Regions from separate parts of the Nocardia vinacea genome, predicted to be linked through region 1. Evidence: riboswitches for the same ligand, from Rfam matches in the RefSeq annotation. Region 1 holds a riboswitch; each other region holds the start of a gene.
What was found. A riboswitch is a leader RNA that binds a small molecule or an ion and turns the genes downstream of it on or off. The one in region 1 is predicted to bind S-adenosylmethionine.

Region 1 (4,082 bases):
GTGAGCACAATGGCGCGAACCTCGGGATCGGCGTCCAACCCGCGGAAAATCTCCGGCAGTTCTCGCCAGAAATCCGGACCCATGGCATTGCCCTTGCCGGGGCCGGTCAGCGTGACCTGCGCGACGTGGTCCTTGGTTTCGACGGTGAAAGCCTGCCAATCAGTCATTCGTCCAGCGTAAAGCAGGTGCGAGCAAGCCAGCCGACCAGTCCGTTCCGTGTGCAAATGCTGTGCAAAGTCGGTGCGCCGCACTGGTTCTCCCGTCGGACATCTCGACCACTGACCGGAAACTCGACCGGCACACTGCCCGCAATCGCTCTACTCTGGTTCCATGCGCAGGTCGCTTCCACCAGTCGCATGCCGGGTCGCAGATACCCTGATCGCGCGCGGCCACCACGGTGTCATCGTCACTCAGCCCGCTCCCACGCCCACCGCCGCCGATGCCGCACGGGCACTCGGCGTCGATGTGGGCGCCATCACGAAATCACTGGTGTTCCTCCTGGATGACGATCCGGTGCTGCTGCTGGTTTCCGGCGCACACCAGGTCGATCTCGGGCGCACCGGCGAACGGCTGGAAGGCAAGCTCACCCGCGCCCCCGCCGCGATGGTGCAGGAGGTGACCGGTCAGCCCATCGGCGGCATCGCCCCGGTCGGCCATCCCACCAACCTGCCGACCTGGGTGGATAACGTCCTGTCCACGCACCGGGAGGTCTGGGCCGCGGGCGGCCATCCGAATACCGTGTTCCGCACCTCGTTTCGCGAACTGGTGCGCATCACCGCCGGGCTTCCGATCGACGTGGACTGAGCGCCACACAAGCGCGCGGCGTAGTTTCGTCATGTGAGCGAACGGAGCGAGAGAACCAACAACACAGCACCAACGGTCGCAGCGGAGCCGAGCGCTAGCGAGGCGCAGCTGTGACTGATGCTCAACCCCCCGCCACGGACATCCAGATTCCCGATGATCTGAGCGGTATCACCGCCGAGCTGTACCGCGCCTCCATGCGGCACTATCCGGCGGGCGTCACCGTCGTCACCCTGGGTTCCGCGAACGGCCCGGTCGGCTTCACCGCGACATCCTTCGCATCGCTGTCCCTGGAGCCCCCGCTGGTCTCGTTCAATATCGCCCACTCCTCGTCGAGCCTGACGGCATTGCAGGCGGCCGACTCGGTGGTGGTCCATTTCCTCGGCGAACACCAGCACGATCTGGCCAAGCGTTTCGCCCGCACCGCCGATCAACGCTTCAGTGACCGCTCCCTGTGGACCACCCTGGACACCGGCGAGCCCGTGCTGCACGGCACGCCCATCTGGATCCGCGCCACCATCCAGCAGTTGATTCCCCTCGGCGACCACACCCTCGTCGTCGGCCTGGTCACCCGGGTCCACGACAACACCGACGAACAGCCCAGCGCCGCTCCGCTGCTCTACTACCGCGGCCGCTACTACCGCCCGACCTCGCTCGAAGACTGAACGCGGCCGGGCGGATTCACCTGCTCGACGTCGTGCGGCGACAATCAGCCGATCGAGCAGGGCGCGGCGCCGTCGTTGGAGTCGGGACGGGCGAAGGGACGGGTCTCGGGCGTCGGATTCCAAAGTCCGTCGGTGCTGGCGTAATTCCACGACGCACCCTTGTCTACGAGGGTGGCGATGGCCTCGACCAGCCGATCCACATCGTCGGAGCTGGTGCCGAGGCCGATGCTGGCACGCAGCGCACCGTCCAGGCCGAGCCGCTCGAGCAGCGGGTGGGCACAGAAGCGGCCGTCGCGAATGCCGATGCCGTGTTCGGCGGAGAGGTAGGCCGCGACGTGTCCCGGGATGAATCCGTCCAGCGTGAAGGCGACGATGCCGACGGTGTCGGGGCTGTCGTCCCAGATGCGCAGCAGGTTGACGCCCGGAATCGCGGACAGCCTGGTGCGCAGGCGATCGGCGAGCCGTCGCTCATGCGCGGCAAGGGTTTTCGGATCGATCGCGCACAGCGCGTCACATGCGGCGGCGAGTGCAGCCGCACCCAGGACATTCGGAGAACCGGCCTCGTGACGCTGCGGCGCCGATGCCCATTCCGCGCTGGTAGTGGTGACCTCGCGGACCGCCCCGCCGCCCGCCAGATACGGTTCGGCGGCATCGAGCCAATCCCGGCGTCCGACAAGCACTCCCGCGCCGAACGGTGCGTAGAGCTTGTGGCCGGAAAAGGCGAGGTAGTCGATTCCGGTGCCGCGCAGGCTGATTCGACGATGCGGCGCCAGTTGCGCGGCATCGACCAGGATGCGCGCACCGCACTGGTGCGCGATAGTGGCCAGGCGCTCGAGTGGCAGCACCTCCCCCGTCACATTCGACGCGCCGGTGACCGCGAGCAATGCCGCTGGCTTACTGCATAATTCGGCGATCAGCTGGCGGATCGTCTCCTCGACGGTCGCCGCGGCCTTGACGACGCGGCGACCGTGCCGGGTCCAGGGCAGGAAGTTCGCATGATGTTCGATATCCAGCACCACGGTGTCGCCGGGGACACATGCGGCGAGCAGATTCAGCGAATCGGTGGTGTTGCGGGTGAACACCGCGACCTGGTCGTCGGCGGCGTCGAGGAAGCGGGTGACCGAACCGCGCGCGGCCTCGTAGCACTCGGTGGAGATCCGCGAGGCGTAACCGGCACCGCGGTGCACGCTCGCGTAGAACGGCAGCAGCTGCTGCACGCGGTCGGTGACCTGCGCCAATGCCGGTGCGCTAGCGGCGTAGTCGAAGTTCGCGTAGGTGGTCGTTCCGCCCTGTACGAGCGGCACCTGGAGGTCGTCGCCGGAGACCCGGGCGAGGGCGGCACAGGGGGACGGCAGTCGGCGGGGTGGGTAAACACAGCTCTGCTCAACTACAGCGGTCATCACAAAATCCCATCGGCTGTGGGACCCGAAATCAGGTGATCATCCGAGTCCGCGCTTGCCGCACCCGGTCGGGCTGCGGCCCGGTCGTCACCCGGAGCACCCCACCGCGGAGGAGGGTTGCCGACCAGCTAGCCGGGGCTTGACGCTGGTACTCATGACCTGAACCGAGATTGGCAGATGCCGCACCGCTCTGTCAACCGACCACTTGCTGCATACACATGCAGTCGAATAAATAACCTTGCAATGCGGAGCGATGTGCGGTCTGATCGAGAGGTGACGCTTTCCCTGTTGCTCAGCTTTATCGGCCTGTGCATTCTGCTGTCGATCACGCCCGGCCCGGATTCATTCCTGGTGCTGCGATTCTCGATCGTGGACGCGCGACCCGGCATTGCCGCGGCGATCGGCTCGGCACTGGGCGGGATCGTGTGGGCAGTGGTGGTCGCGGCGGGCGTCGCCGCCCTGCTGGAACAGTCCGCGACGGCCTACCGGACACTAAAGGTCATCGGCGGAATCTACTTGGTGTACTTGGGAATTCGGGCGCTGATCGATCACCGTAAGCAGCGCAGGGCGGGCACCGCCGCGGCGTCCGGACAGTCGGCCGCGGAGGCTCCCGCATCGATCCGCTCGGCATTCGCCGCAGGCCTGGTGTCGTGCATGTTCAACCCGAAGGTCGGGCTGTTCTACCTGGCGGTACTGCCGCAATTCCTTACCGATGTCACCTTTCTGAACACCCTCGCCCTCGGCGCCATCGAATGCTCCATCGCCGCCGTCGAGATGATCCTGCTCGCCATGCTGGCGTCACGAGCGGTTGCGATGTTGCGCCGCCCACAGGTTCGCGATCGGCTAGAACAGATCAGCGCGGCCATCCTCGCCGCGCTCGGCATCGGCACGGCCGCTTCTGCCGCGTGATCGGACTAACCGGTAAGCACCGGCCAGGCGCACAAACGTCACGACTTCGGCGTAATGTCCTTGCGCCACAGTAATAGTGACGCGACCAACGAGCGAGCCCGCTGACCACATTCACCGTTGCGAGCGGGTGGGCGATAGCACGCCCACGCTCACAGCCGACCGTTGCCAGTCGGCAGTCCCCGCCTTATGCACTGGCGCGCTGCGGGGTTGACGCTTCGCAGCCACCTGCCACCACGGGGGTGGTCTTCCGGTCGGCTCCACGTCCGTTTACCGTCTCCCGGCCACTCCGGGCGACGTACTGTTCCAG
Region 2 (4,082 bases), 3.2 Mb from region 1:
CTTGACCAGCAGCTGCTCCTGATTGGTGCCGCTGCCGACGCCGATCCGCTTGCCCGCCAGGCTCTTACGATCGGAGTACTCCAGCTTGCTCTGCTTGGGGATCTCCAGCGCGACGGTGTCATTGCGGTAGGTGGCGAAGTCGTACTTCTCCTTGCGCTCCTCGGTCACGGTGACGTTGGAGATGAATACATCGGCCTCGCCGGAATCGACCCGCACGAAGTTCTGCGACCAATCGGCCACCTGTGCAACGAGTTTCAGTCCGAGGATATCGGCGATGAGCGAGGCGAAATCCACCTCGGAACCGACGATGGTCTTGTCGTCGGTGGCGTAGAACCGCAATGGCGGTGCAGCACCACCGGATCCGGTGACGACCAGCGTCCCGCGGTCCCGGATGGCCTGCGGTAGTTCGGCGGCAATGGCATCGACCTTGGGCGCGTGGATTCGGCCGGACTGTCCGGGGGAGAGGTCGAAGGTGATCGAACCGGCGGGCTGCGCGGAGTTTTCCGCGTCCGGATCGGTGCCGCAGCCGGTGGCCAGCAAGGCGACCGTGGCGGCCAGGCCGACCAGGGCAGAGAGCTTCATCGAATACCTGTTCATCGGGGAGCGCGCACCGCGCTCAGCGGACTCGGGACAGAAATGCGCGGGTGCGCGGGTGTTGCGGGTTGTCGAGTACGGCAACGGGCGGACCTTGTTCGACGATCACGCCGCCGTCGAGGAATACGACGGTGTCGGCGACCTCACGGGCGAAACCGATTTCGTGGGTGACGATCACCAGCGCGGTCCCGCCGTCGGCGAGATCGCGGATCACATCGAGCACTTCACCGACGAGCTCCGGATCCAGCGCGGAGGTGGGTTCGTCGAAGAGGATCACCGGCGGTCGCAGCGCCAACGCCCGCGCGATAGCCACGCGCTGCTGTTGTCCGCCGGACAGCCGCCGCGGATAGGCGCCGGTCAGGTCGCCGATACCGACCCGCTCGAGTAAGTCCCGTGCCTCGGCCTCGATTTCCGCTCGCGGGCGCCCCTGCGCGGAAATCGGTGCGAGCGTGACATTGTCGAGCACCGTCAGATGCGGGAAGAGATTGAACTGCTGGAAGACGAAGCCGATATGCGAGCGCTGCTTGCGCACTTCGCGGTCCGACAGCGCATGCAACTTATTGCGACGCAGCCGATATCCGATCAGTTCGCCGTCGATGTGCACGGTACCCGCATCCAGCGACTCCAGGTGGTTGACCACCCGCAGCAGCGTCGACTTGCCGGAGCCGGACGGTCCGATCACGGTCACCACTTCACCGGCGCGCACGGTCAGGTCGATGCCGGCAAGTACCTCGGTGCTGCCGTAGGACTTTCGCACGCCGCGCACCTCTACCGCAGGAGCCCGGCCCGCCTGCAGTGCCACCGGCGCGCTCATCGGGTCGCTCCGCGTGGTGCGGCGGAACCGATTTCGGCGATTTCGCGCAGCCTGCGCCACACCTTCTGCACCGGTGTCGGTGGGGGCGTGCGGTGCGCGCCCTTGGCATAGTGGCGTTCGATATAGAACTGCACCACCGACAGAATCGTGGTCAGCACGATGTACCAGACGGTGGCCACCATGAGCAGTGGCACCACCCGGCCGTTGCGGCCGTAGATCACCTGGACCTGGTAGAAGAGTTCCGCGATCGCCATGACCGAGACGATCGAGGTGCCCTTGAACAGGCTGATCACCTCGTTGGTCGCATTCGGCAGAATCGAGCGCATGGCCTGCGGGACGATGACCGTGCGGAACTGGCGCACCCGTGGAATACCGAGTGCCGCAGCCGCTTCCAGCTGTCCCGGATCGACCGAAATGTATCCGGCCCGGATGATCTCGGCCGCATACGCCGCCTGATGCAATGCGAGTCCGATGACCGCCGCGGTGAAACCGCTGATCACCCCGTTCACCTCGAAGGTGAGAAAGGAAGGGCCGAACGGGATTCCGAGCGAGAGCGTGTGGTACAGGTACGCGATGTTGAACCAGAACAGCAGCTGCACGATCAGCGGAATCGAGCGGAACGCCCAGATATAGACCCACGAAATTACCCGCAGCACCGGATTATTCGACAGTCGGGCGATCGCCAATGCCGTACCGATCAGGAATCCCAGTGCCGTGCCCCACAGGGTCAGCTCCAAGGTGACCTTCAGTGCCGACAGCACCGATTTCGCGGTGAAGTACTTGGCGAACGTCGACCAATCCCAGCCCGGATTGGTGGCCAGTCCGTGGATGAACTGCGCGAGCAGCACGAGCGCGATGGCGCTGACGACCCAGCGCCACGGATGCCAGGACTTGGCGATCGCCGGCGCGTCGTTAGTGCTTGCGGCAGCGGCGGGTGTGTGGGCACCCGGTATCGGGACATCCGATACCGGAGTATCGGATGCGACGGACGCGCTCATATTTCGGTTCCTCCATCGTTCCCGGCGGAAGCACCCGCACCCGGTGACCGGGGGGTTGCTGCGACGTCGACGAGCCAGGTCTCTCGGTCGCTCTGGATGGTGTGTCCGACGCCGAGCACGGGTCGGTCAATGGGTCTAGCCGAAATATCATGCGAAGCAGGCGAAGTCCGGCACAAGGGTACGAATCAGCGTGAGCGCAGACCTTGTTGATATGGTCGTGAGCAGGCACTATTGGCCCGGTCGTGCAGTGGATCGTGGCATTTCGGACCAAGTTTTCCGCGTGCTTTTCGTCCGAATTGCCTGCCCGCGGATCGTCGCGGCGGATTATCGGACGCGCGGCGCGAACGTGTCGACCGCCGGAATAGACGCTGTTGCGAAGGTTTGCCGGAGTAGTCTCGGACCTCGATTCGTGCCCGACGATGAGGAGTCCGCCGTGACCCTGCTGCGCCGTCTGACCACGCTAACCGCCATCGCGACCGGTACGGCCGCGCTGACTCTCGCCGCCCCCGGCATCGCCGCCGCGGGTCCGGCGCCGATGCCCGCACCCGCCGTTCCGGCGGTGACCGCACCGTCCGCCCAGGCCGCACCCGGTGATCTGTTCGCCGGTTACCGAGCCGTCGTGGAGGCGCTGCGCACCTTCGGCATCGACCCGTTCCTGTACCCGGCGGTCGCGCCCTTCTGCTCCGACACCGGCAGCCTCGGTCTGGTTCCGGCGGTTGCGGGCGCAGTCGCGGGGCCGTGGCCCAAAACCACGGTGGCCATTCCGGGACTCGACCCGACCGCCGTCAAGGCGGGCCAAGTCATGTTCACCTTCGTCCCCTACGGCCTCGGCCCGGACAGCGCGAATGCCGCGGGCATGAACGTCGCCTGGGTCAACCTGGCCAATGGCCGCAGCGGCATAACCGCCATGGGATCGATCTCCGATGTGGTCCGCACGATGGTGCCCGCCGAAATCCCGACCGAGCTAAGGCCACTGGCCGAACGCGCCATCCACGACTTCTTCGCCGGATTCCCGGTCGGCGGGGTCCGCGCGGTTCCGGTCGACACCGGATCCGGCACAGTACTCGCCGCAGTCTTCGGAACCATCGACACCGGCCCCAGGTCCTGCTTCTTCCTCCCGACGGTCGGACTCACCTCGGTGCGCTGAGCTGCCGTCCTTACGTGAGCCGGGGCCGAGGCGGGTTCCGGGAGCGAGGTCAACAGATCCTGGTCCCCACAGGGTCGAGGTAGCGAGGCCGCCGACCGCTGGAACAGCGAGGCCCTGCGGTCCGGTCCTATGGCCGGATCAAGATCAGGTGGACCTGAGGGCGGGGGCTTCTCGGGCGATGCCGCCAGCGATTCCACGTGATCTTGATCAGCGGGTGGGTTCGAGGGGGCGGGCTTTCCAGGTCAAGGTGTTGGTGCGGTGGGCTCGGCGGGAGCGGGTCCAGAGGCGGAGGTAGGCGTCGATGGAGATCGGATGTGCGAGGGCCGCAAGGGCATCCGTGCGGGTTGTGGTGCCGCGTTCCAGTGAGCGCGCGAGCAGGCGGCTGGCGACCGCGGCGCCGTAGCCGACGAGACCGGCGGTGCGTACGGAGCCTCGGCCGCCGATCGCGGCCAGTGGGGGCGCCCAGTAGGCCAGTGTCGCAAGAGCTCCTACTGCCGCGCCGCCGATTGTCGTGCCGCCGTAGGCGGAC
Region 3 (4,082 bases), 140 kb from region 1:
TCGAGTTCGATGATCTCTTCGTCGGTGGCGTCGGGGTCCAGCGCGGTGACGCCGACCCACCCCGCGCCGAGCTCCGCCAGCGCCGCTTTCAGGTACGTCTGATCGCTGCCTTGGAAGGATCCGCTGACCACGGCGCCGCCGCCGACATCGAAGCGCGACATACGCTTTCGATAATCGGCGATGGTGAACGGGTCGGGCAGGTAGCCCTGGTTCTCGGCCAGCGGGAACCGCGGGTCGAAGATGTGGAGATGGGCATCGAACACTTGTACAGAATGCCTCAGTCACGGAATTTCCGCTGCCGCGGACCCGACAGATTTCGCGCTGCCGCAGCCGTGTCGGATTGTCGAGAACCACAGGAGGTGACGGTCACCCCCTGTGGGCATTCGCGCTAGACCTTGTGCGGCTCGCTGGCGCGCAGCATGTCCTCGCGCTCGACGACCTTGACGCGCTCGCGGCCCTCCGGCTCGCCGAGGGCGCGCTCGTGCGCGTCCAGGCGGTACCAGCCCTGCCAGGTGGTGAACGGGATGCCCTTGCTCTCGAGGAATTCGGTGACTGCCTGTAGCTCCGGATGCTTAGCCGGTGCGAAGTTCACGCTGTCGTCGAGCAGGCAAGCAACGGTCTCGTTGGCGTCGCCCTTGGTGTGACCGATGAGGCCGACCGGACCGCGCTTGATCCAGCCGGTGACGTAGGTGGCGGGCAGATAGCGATCCGGACCGTCGGCGTCTTCGTCGGCGAGGACGCGTCCGGCCTCGTTCGGAACGACACCGGCCTGATCGTCGAACGGCAGGTTGGTGAGGTTCTGCGACAGGTAGCCGACGGCGCGGTAGACGGCCTGGACGTCCCAGTCCCTGAACACGCCGGTGCCCTTGACATTGCCGGTGCCGTCGAGCTGGGTGCGCTCGGTGCGCAGGCCGGCGACCTTGCCGTCCTCGCCGAGGATCTCGGCCGGGGACTCGAAGAAGTGCAGGAAAAGCTTGTGCGGGCGGTTGCCGACGTCGCGGATGGCCCACTGCTCCAGGGTGTTGGAGATCATGTCGACCTGCTTGGAGTGCCGGCGCGCGGCCTCGGAACCCTCGTCGTAGTCGATGTCCTCGGGATCGACGATGACCTCGATGGTCGGCGAATGGTCGAGTTCGCGCAGCTCGAGCGGGGTGAACTTGGCCTGCGCCGGGCCGCGACGGCCGAAGACGTGCACCTCGATCGCCTTATTGGCCTTCAGGCCGTTGTAGACGTTCGGCGGGATCTCGGTCGGCAGCAGTTCGTCGCCGGTCTTGGCCAGCACGCGCGCCACGTCGAGTGCGACATTGCCGACACCGAGGACCGCGACCTTCTCCGCCTCCAGCGGCCAGGTGCGCGGCACGTCCGGATGACCGTCGTACCAGGAGACGAAGTCCGCGGCGCCGTAGCTGCCGTCCAGGTCGATGCCGGGGATCGGCAGCGCGCGGTCGGCGTTGGCGCCGGTGGAGAAGATCACCGCGTCATAGAACGTGCGCAGATCGTCGAGGGTGATGTCGGTGCCGTAGTCGATATTGCCGAGCAGGCGGACCTGCGGCTTGTCCAGCACCTTGTGCAGAGCGGTGATGATGCCCTTGATGCGCGGATGATCCGGCGCGACGCCGTAGCGGATCAACCCGAACGGCGCGGGCATGCGCTCGTACAGGTCGATGCTCACCTCGGCATCGGACTTCATCAACGCGTCGGCGGCGTAGATACCGGCCGGTCCTGCGCCCACGATCGCGATGCGAAGCGGGCGAGGCCCCGCGGTGTGCGCGTCAGGCCCGGAGGAGGCAGCTTGCGTGACCACGGAGGGCCCGTGCACACCGCTAGTCGACTCTGCACTGTGTTCGGTCATCTTTTACGCGCACCCTTATGGTCGAAACAATTAACGGCGTCAGTCTTAGCTTAGGCTAACTTGACGCACCCTCTCGGTCGCATCTGCCGATGCGGACAGGCGGCCATCTCGGCTATGACAGCAGGCCGCAGTCTCGCGATTCTATCGGTGGCACAGCGCGCACCCTGCGGCGGTGCGTACACCGGGTGTTTGCTGCCCCGGCCCACCTACCGTGACTACCCGCTCTGCGCACATCTATCAAATCCTCGTGACGCAGGTCTCGGGGCCGAATGCCGGATACCGCCGTCCACCAGGGATGATCGACCCATGACAGAGCAGCAGGGCACCGATGAAGAACCCGTAATCGAGGTCGATCAGACCGATCGTCGCTCCATCGCGCCGTTCATCGCGGCGGCCGTCTTCGCCGCTGTCGTGCTGGTCGCGATCGTGCTCGGTGCGGTGCTTTCGCCCGCTGAGAAAAATGTCACAGAATCGGACAAGATCGCGGCCGCGGTGCAGCGCTACGCGGAGGCCCGCGCCACCACCGACAGCACGCCGCCGCCGGGCGTGGCCTGTCTGGGCTTCGACGAGAGCAAGACACCGCTCGCCGGTCAGTTCGGTGGGGCCGCGGCCGGAAAGTCGATCAAGGTCACCAAGATTGAGAATGCGATGGTCGACGGCGATCGGGCCAAGGCGACGGTGACCATCGCGGTCGACGGCCGGGAGACCCCGGCTACCTGGAATCTGACCCGCTCCCAAGACCGATGGATCGTCTGCGGTTGATTCCTTATGCGCGGCGCGAACTGGGGTTTGACATGGCGGCCCCTGCCCAGGCAATCTCATTTTCGGGTCATGAGTACCAGCGCCAAGCCCCGGCTGGCTGGTCGGCAACCCTCCTCCGCGGTGGGGTGCTCCGGGTGACGACCTGGCCGCGCACCGAAACCCAGGTGCGGCAAGCGTGGATTCACAGGAGGATCGCATGACATATGCCGGTGACATCACCCCACAGCAGGCGTGGGAGTTGTTGCAAGACAATCCCGAAGCCGTCTTGGTAGACGTGCGCACCGAGGCCGAATGGCGTTTCGTCGGTGTGCCGGATACGACTTCGATCGAACGGCCGACGGTGCTGATCGAATGGGTCGACAGCAACGGCGCCCGCAACGGTGAGTTCGTCGAGCAGTTGACCAAGGCGCTGGAGGGTCGCGATCCGGCGGCGCCCGTCGTCTTCCTCTGTCGCTCCGGACAGCGTTCCATCGGTGCGGCGGTCGCCGCGACCGGGGCAGGCATCGCCCCGTCGTTCAATGTGCTGGAGGGCTTCGAAGGCCCGATCGATGAGCTCGGACATCGCGGCGGCTCCGGCTGGCGCGCCATCGGCCTGCCCTGGCGGCAGTCATGATCACCGGTGGTGCGTTCGACAAGCCGCTGCCCGAAGGTGTCGGTCCCGCGACGCTCGGCGTGCGAGGTGGCCTGCGCCGCTCGGGATTCGAGGAGACCGCCGAGGCGCTGTATCTGTCCTCCGGTTTCGTCTATGAGAGCGCCGAGGCGGCCGAGGCCGCGTTCACCGGCGATATCGAGCATTTCGTCTACTCCCGCTACGGCAACCCGACAGTCGCCATGTTCGAGGAGCGGCTGCGTCTGATCGACGGCGCCGAAGCATGTTTCGCGACCGCGAGCGGCATGTCCGCCGTATTCACCGCGCTCGGTGCGCTTTTGGGCGCGGGCGATCGACTTGTGGCCGCGCGCAGCCTATTCGGCTCGTGCTTCGTGGTGTGCAACGAGATTCTGCCGCGCTGGGGTGTGGAGACGGTCTTCGTCGACGGCGATGATCTGGATCAGTGGGAGCAGGCGCTTTCGGTGCCGACCCAGGCCGTGTTCTTCGAGACACCGGCCAATCCGATGCAGACGCTGGTCGATGTGCGCCGGGTGACCGAACTCGCGCATGCCGCGGGTGCGAAAGTGGTGCTGGACAACGTCTTCGCCACGCCGCTGCTGCAGCGCGGTTTCGAACTCGGTGCGGATGTACTGGTGTATTCGGGCACCAAACACATCGATGGTCAGGGCCGGGTGCTCGGCGGTGCGATCCTCGGCGCCCAGGACTACATCGACGGTCCGGTGAAAACCCTTATGCGCCATACCGGTCCGGCGCTGAGCCCGTTCAACGCATGGACCCTGCTCAAGGGTTTGGAGACCATGCCACTGCGCGTGCGTCACTCGACCGAATCCGCACTGCGCATCGCCCGCTTCCTCGAGG

Region 2: linked by a shared signal. The riboswitch ahead of OIE68_RS44340 (amino acid ABC transporter permease) and the one ahead of OIE68_RS29980 (aminotransferase class V-fold PLP-dependent enzyme) in region 1 are both predicted to bind S-adenosylmethionine.
Region 3: linked by a shared signal. The riboswitch ahead of OIE68_RS29290 (rhodanese-like domain-containing protein) and the one ahead of OIE68_RS29980 (aminotransferase class V-fold PLP-dependent enzyme) in region 1 are both predicted to bind S-adenosylmethionine.

What each region holds. Positions count from the first base shown of each region.
Region 1 is NZ_CP109149.1:6,557,944-6,562,025, forward strand. It holds gene OIE68_RS29965 (crotonase/enoyl-CoA hydratase family protein) at 1-167, opposite strand, end outside; gene OIE68_RS29970 (YbaK/EbsC family protein) at 331-804, shown strand; gene OIE68_RS29975 (flavin reductase family protein) at 999-1,466, shown strand; gene OIE68_RS29980 (aminotransferase class V-fold PLP-dependent enzyme) at 1,511-2,866, opposite strand; SAM riboswitch class IV at 2,913-3,026, opposite strand; gene OIE68_RS29985 (LysE family translocator) at 3,140-3,775, shown strand; gene tnpB (IS607 family element RNA-guided endonuclease TnpB) at 3,960-4,082, opposite strand, start outside.
Region 2 is NZ_CP109149.1:9,762,994-9,767,075, forward strand. It holds gene OIE68_RS44330 (ABC transporter substrate-binding protein) at 1-597, opposite strand, end outside; gene OIE68_RS44335 (amino acid ABC transporter ATP-binding protein) at 617-1,408, opposite strand; gene OIE68_RS44340 (amino acid ABC transporter permease) at 1,405-2,406, opposite strand; SAM riboswitch class I at 2,416-2,509, opposite strand; gene OIE68_RS44345 (hypothetical protein) at 2,840-3,553, shown strand; gene OIE68_RS44350 (glycosyltransferase family 2 protein) at 3,761-4,082, opposite strand, start outside.
Region 3 is NZ_CP109149.1:6,421,576-6,425,657, forward strand. It holds gene OIE68_RS29275 (amidohydrolase family protein) at 1-263, opposite strand, end outside; gene OIE68_RS29280 (FAD-dependent oxidoreductase) at 389-1,804, opposite strand; gene OIE68_RS29285 (hypothetical protein) at 2,159-2,614, shown strand; SAM riboswitch class IV at 2,680-2,796, shown strand; gene OIE68_RS29290 (rhodanese-like domain-containing protein) at 2,811-3,227, shown strand; gene OIE68_RS29295 (O-succinylhomoserine sulfhydrylase) at 3,224-4,082, shown strand, end outside.